2 regions of the Bacillus sp. BC05(2025) genome follow, and region 1 is predicted to be linked to the other one. Evidence: predicted binding sites of a transcription regulator. Region 1 holds the regulator's gene; the other holds the start of a gene.

The links. Region 1 encodes Rex, which represses fermentation and respiration genes when NADH is low (regulators of the CRP and FNR family bind a similar motif). Its sites were predicted from a motif close to TTGTGAAATATTTCACAA; they were not measured.
Region 2: the regulator Rex is predicted to act here: its motif matches at 1,652-1,669, upstream of ACZ76X_RS19415 (DUF1641 domain-containing protein).

Annotation. Positions count from the first base shown of each region.
Region 1 covers NZ_JBWYRA010000020.1:4,328-7,545, reverse strand. Annotated here, with positions in the region: gene groES (co-chaperone GroES) at 1-226, opposite strand, end outside; gene ACZ76X_RS28605 (CPBP family intramembrane glutamic endopeptidase) at 628-1,377, shown strand; gene ACZ76X_RS28600 (YdiK family protein) at 1,374-1,565, shown strand; gene ACZ76X_RS28595 (redox-sensing transcriptional repressor Rex) at 1,595-2,224, opposite strand; gene ACZ76X_RS28590 (ABC-F family ATP-binding cassette domain-containing protein) at 2,412-3,218, shown strand, end outside.
Region 2 covers NZ_JBWYRA010000006.1:99,942-103,159, forward strand. Annotated here, with positions in the region: gene ACZ76X_RS19410 (NAD(P)/FAD-dependent oxidoreductase) at 1-1,107, opposite strand, end outside; gene ACZ76X_RS19415 (DUF1641 domain-containing protein) at 1,152-1,592, opposite strand; gene ACZ76X_RS19420 (winged helix-turn-helix transcriptional regulator) at 2,023-2,370, opposite strand; gene ACZ76X_RS19425 (MFS transporter) at 2,761-3,218, shown strand, end outside.

The sequences.
Region 1 (3,218 bases):
ATTTCACTTCAGTACCTGCATATTTTGAGAAGATGATAAGATCACCTGCTGCTACCTCTAAAGCAACACGCTCACCATTTTCAAGCACTCGACCAGTACCTACTGCAATAACTTTACCCTCTTGTGGTTTTTCTTTTGCTGTGTCTGGTAATACAATACCACTTGCTGTTTTTTCTTCCGCTTGAACAAGCTCAATTACAACGCGATCACCTAATGGCTTTAGCATGAACAATAACCTCCTCATTTTGTTATGTAAATTTTATTTATTAGCACTCAGGTCACCCGAGTGCTAACACACTTATAATAATAAATAATCTCAATTTCTTTTGCAAGTAAAAAAATCATAATTTTTTCGCAAATTAAGTTATACACTTTTCTATATAGATTCTCTCTTCTTCTACCTTTACTATATGAATCGTTGTTTCCACTACTCGTATGTTACAATATGAAAGGACACCCTAAGTTGTTTTCGCTACACACACAACTTTCTCCTGTCTTCTATTATAATTTCAAATAAGGATTTACGAAAAAAACATAATTTATGTAAGGTTTATATCGTAGGTAGCATATGTACATGTTATCCTACCTTATTTCATACACTAGAGTTAGAAAGGATGGTTAAACCATTTGAAAAAACAATATTGGTGGGTTATCGTTACATACATTTTAATGCAGTTATCATCCATAGCTGGATTACCGCTTCTCCTGAAAACTGGACTTTATGATAACAGAGGATTTACTAGGGAGGAGAAATTCCAACTCATAACTGGCCACTGGGCAATCATTAGCTTCTTTATTGCATTATGTATCGTGCTTTGGTTACTTAGAACAGATATTCGTGATAGACATTTAGATAAAACGCGGTCTACTGTTCCAGCTACAATTGGATGGATTTTTATCGGATTCTTCTTAGCATTTTTCTCACAAAGTATTGCTGGTATGATTGAAATGTATGTATTAGGTATTAAACCTGGATCTGAAAACACAGCGAGGCTTATGGATATCGCAAGAACTACTCCTTGGTTCCTAATTGTTATATCTATAATCGGACCTATTTTAGAAGAAATCGTGTTTAGAAAAATTTTATTTGGTACACTTTATAAGAAGTTTAACTTCTTTATTGCTGCTATCATTAGTTCTCTCGTATTCGCAGCAATTCATTTTGATTTCACTCATTTATTGGTATACACTGCTATGGGGCTCGTATTCGCCTTCTTATATGTAAAGACGAAGCGTATTATCGTTCCAATTGCGGCCCATGTTGCAATGAATACATTAGTTGCAATTGCTCAAGTGTTAGTGAGTAGCGAACACATTCAAGAAATGATTAAAGAAGCTGAAAAAATGCAAGGCTTTATCGGAGGATTTTTAGTATGAGAAACTCACCATTGTTCATGGCTGTATTGTACTTCCTTCTAGGATGTATCTTTACACACCTCGCCATTAGGAACGTAACAGATACAATCTGGAATATGTGGACAATACTATTTGCAGTTATGGCAACAATTGATTTTAATTTGGCACTTCGCCTTATCTTAGTTAAATTCACAAAGAAAAAACAATAATAAAACGCAGAGGTCGCTTCCTCTGCGTTTTATTGTGGATAATTCTTTAAAAAGTAAACAAGTGTTTGTAACTCTACTGCTAAATCAATATGATGAATTCTTATATTGTCTGATACATTTAAGCGTGCTGGCGTGAAGTTTAAAATACCATGCACACTCGTTTCAGCTAATCTATCTGCTACAGATTGTGCTACTGTAGCCGGTACTGTTAATATTGCCACTTGTATATCATTTGATAATCTTTCTTCTAATTCATCTAAGTGATATACAGGAATGCCCCCGATTTCTGTTCCTACTTTCTCTTCACTAACGTCAAACGCCATTTCAATTTTTGTATTATTGTTTTTCGTGAAATTATAATGTAAGAAAGCGGTCCCTAAATTACCTACTCCAATAAGCGCTACACGTGTTATATCATCTTGGTCGAGTGTTTCACGGAAAAATGATAATAAATAATTTACGTTATATCCATATCCTTTTTTCCCTAACGCTCCAAAGTATGAGAAATCTCTTCGAATCGTTGCGGAGTCAACCTTTACCGCTTCACTTAATTCGGCTGATGAAACACGTTGCTTACCAGATAGAGATAAGTTTTGGATAAATCGATAGTATAGAGGCAATCTCTTAGCAGTGGCTTGTGGAATTTTCTGCTGCTCCATATAACCTCTCCTCTCTTCCTATCTTTATTCATATGCTTTAATCAAATACAGAAGTTTAGCACTTATTAAATTCCTTGTATAATAGAAAGAAGAAGTATTCTCTCTGTATTTTAAACTATACACTATTTTTAGTATGATTGAGAAATATAAACATGGCAAAGTTAAGAAATTATTTGAGGTGAAAACATTGATTTTATTACAAGTAAACGCGCTTTCGAAATTATACGGTGCAGAAACGATTCTTGCAAACATAAAATTGGAAGTTCAAACGAAAGATCGTATCGCATTAGTCGGACGAAATGGCGCCGGAAAATCTACATTATTAAAAATAATAGCTGGTGAGCTATCTCATGATGGTGGCGAAATTATAAAACCGAAAGATGTCTCAATCGGATACTTAGCTCAAAATACCGGTTTAGAAACGTCTTTAACAATTTGGGATGAAATGTTAACCGTCTTTACACACTTACAGCAAATGGAGACAAAACTTCGAAGGCTGGAGCAAGAGATGGGACAAGAAGTAAACTTTTCAAATGAGGCTACATATGAAAGATTATTAGCTGATTATGACCAATTACAATTAGATTATAAAGATCAAGGTGGCTATCAGTACGAAGCAGATATCCGCTCGATTTTAAGTGGTCTTGGCTTCCCGGTTGAAACGCACCAGACGACAATTTCTACATTAAGCGGTGGACAAAAAACACGATTAGCTCTCGGTAAGTTATTATTAACGAAACCAGACCTACTTATTTTGGACGAGCCTACAAACCATTTAGACATCGAAACATTAACATGGCTTGAACAATATTTACAAGGCTATCCTGGCGCAATACTAATCGTTTCCCATGACCGTTATTTCTTAGACAAACTCGTTACACAAGTATATGAAATTTCGAATAAAGAAAGCAGACGATTTGTTGGTAACTACAGTAAATATTTAGATTTAAAATCAGCACTATACGAGCAAGAAATGAAGCGTTATGAAAAACAA
Region 2 (3,218 bases), on a different contig from region 1:
TGCTGGTAAGCCTTTAAGTGGAGTATTGCTTGCTCCGATTGTAGCAACAGCATCTTTACGTCCTAGACTAGCAAGTGTTCCAGAGTTTACAGGTGCGAACTCTTCAAATGCTTTGCCTTCTAGTGCTGCGTATAAGTTGTATCCAATTAACTCACCCATTTGCCAAGCGATTTGTGCAGTTGGTGGGTATGGACGTCCGTCTGGAGCGAAGACAACAGCGCTGTCTCCAGCAACGAATACGTTTTTGTGAGAAGTAGATTGTAGGTATGCATCAACTGTTGCACGACCACGGTTTACTTCAAGACCTGATTCACCGATTAGTGGGTTACCTTGAACGCCACCTGTCCAAACGAATGTGTTAGCAACAAGTTTTTGACCGTCTTTTAAGTCGATTTCGTTGCCAGCAACGTTTGTTACAGGAAGACCTGTTAAGAATGTAACGCCGCGTGCTTCTAGGCTAGTAGTTGCACGTTCGATTAAGTGATCTGGTAATACTGGAAGGATTTTTGGACCTGCTTCAACAAGAAGAAGTTTAACTTCTTTTGGATTTACGCCGTGGCTTTTTGCAAGTTTAGGCATAATGTCAGCAAGCTCACCAACTAGCTCAACGCCAGTTAATCCGCCACCACCGATTACGATTGTAGCATCAGCTTCGTTTTTCGTTTTCGCGTATTCACGAATACGGTCTTCAACGTGTTTGTAGATTTTGTTTGCATCAGCAGCAGATTTTAATACCATGCTGTTTTCTTCTAGTCCTGGAATACCGAAGTAAGCAGTTTTACTTCCTAAAGCAACTACAAGTGCATCGTAAGATAAAGTAGTGCCACCAGCTAGTTTAATTTCTTTGCTATCAACTGAGAATGACTCAACTGTTGCGATTTTAAGATCGATATCTTTACCTTTGAAAAGCTTTGTAAGTGGCATTGCAACTGCTTGCTCAGACACGTTACCAGCTGCAAGGCGGTGTAGTTCAGTGATAATTTGGTGCGTTGGGTATTGGTTGATCACTGTAACTTGTGCTTCTGATTTGCTGTAATATTTACGTACGTTTAAAGCGGCAAGAAGACCGCCATAACCAGCGCCTAAGATGACAATTTGTTTTGACATAGTATGATATCCCCCGTCTTTACTAATTGTTGTTATAAGTTAACTTATTTATTGTTACGTTCTGCACTAATTTGAAGATATGCGTTCACAAAGCGGAACATCTTTTGTGCTTGTGGGTCTTTTAATAATTTTAATAGACCGAACAGGCCGATAACTTCGTTGCTTTCGTCAGCACGATCTTTCGCTTCGATTGCAGTAGCAGCCATGCTTTTCACTGTATCTTTTACAGGTTCTACAAGCTCTGTGATTGCACCAACAGTGTCGCTTTTTAATACTTCATCAGTAGCAACAGTTTGAGCGAAGTCATAAGACTTAGTTAAAATGTTAACAAGCTCAGTTAATTTTGGAAGCTGTTCTACTAGTGTAGTTAATGATTCTTGTACCTCAGGTTTTAACAACTGATCAAGTACATCAAGTTGTCCTTGGCTAGCAGAAATTTGTACAGTTTCTTGTTCTGGCTTTGTTTGAGTCATAGTTTCTGGCATCTCCAATTCTCCTTTACGATAGCAATACTCTTATTTTTGATAGGTAAGATAGTAAACGCTTGCGAAACTTTATACAAAGTTTCACAAAACACAATAAAATGCCTTTAAATTTATGTCAGCAAGTAAGCTGAAATCATAAACCCAAAACCATAATGTCCTACCTATTATTTATGAACTGTCCGATACATGGCTTGTCCGCATAATGGAAAGTTCCTTTATCGGAAAGTGTATATAATATATATCCTATATTATATACTATATACACCTATGTTAACATAAAAATGATTCCTAATTATTTGATATTACGTGTATAACGTAGTACTGCCAAGGCATGAAAGCGCATAAATTATTTTGTTAAGCTTAGAAATGTACATATATATAAAGAAAAAAAGGGAAAAATGGACAAATTTATGTTCATTTTTTCCTTTTTTTATTGTTCACCTTCTGTTATTAGCATCGATGTGTTACCGCTTTTTTCAAGATGGCATTCGCCCCAAGTACAAAGGGAATCAAGAATGGATTCTAAAGACCAACCGTAGTCTGTAAGGGAATATTCCACTTTCGGTGGTACTTGATTGTATACCTTTCTTTGAATAACTCCATCTTCTTCTAGTTCGCGTAATTGCTGCGTTAACATTTTCTGTGTAATACCAGGCATGAGACGTTTTAATTCACTCGTTCTTTTTGTACCTTTTGTTAAGTGGCAAAGAATAACGACTTTCCATTTTCCACCGATAACCTCTAAAGTCGCTTCAACGGGAATGTTATATTTCTTCATATTAAAATCTCCTTTGATGAATGTAGATGTCAGTTCTCCAACAAAAGAAGCTAAATCATTTAAATGTTACTAAAAAGTACCTATAGCACTTTAAAGTACGTACTTTTTATCATGTTGAATATGTTCCATAATAGCATACGTAAGAGGGAAATGAGTAGTACGGTACTAAAAAGTGCCTATGTTACTTTTGAGTACCTATCGTACTTTTAAGTGCGTTCTTCAAAAAAAGAGTGAAGCCATTCATAATAGCATATATGAGCAGTAATTTTATTTTGTAGAAGAAAAAAGGCCTTTTTCATACTATTATGATTGGATTTCTCGTATTAAGGAGGAGTTCAATTGAATTCATATACAGTATCTTCTTCGGCAGTACAGACGAATCGGAGAAGTATGTTTGCTTTATTAGCACTAGCCATTAGTGCGTTTGGAATTGGTACAACCGAATTTATTAGCGTCGGTTTATTACCATCTATTTCAGAGGATTTACATGTTTCTGTTACAACAGCGGGTTTAACCGTTTCTTTATATGCGTTAGGAGTAGCGTTCGGTGCTCCAGTATTAACGTCATTAACAGCTAGTATGTCGCGAAAGACGTTATTAATGTGGATTATGATTATTTTCATTATTGGTAATGGAATTGCAGCGGTGGCAACAAGCTTTACTGTGTTACTTATCGCGAGGGTTGTATCTGCGTTTGCGCACGGCGTTTTTATGTCGATAGGATCGACTATTGCGGCTGCGCTTGTACCAGAGAATAAACGTGCGAGTGCGATTGCATTTATGTTTACTGGTTTAACCGTTGCGACCATTACAGGTGTACCAATTGGAACGTTTATCGGTCAACAATT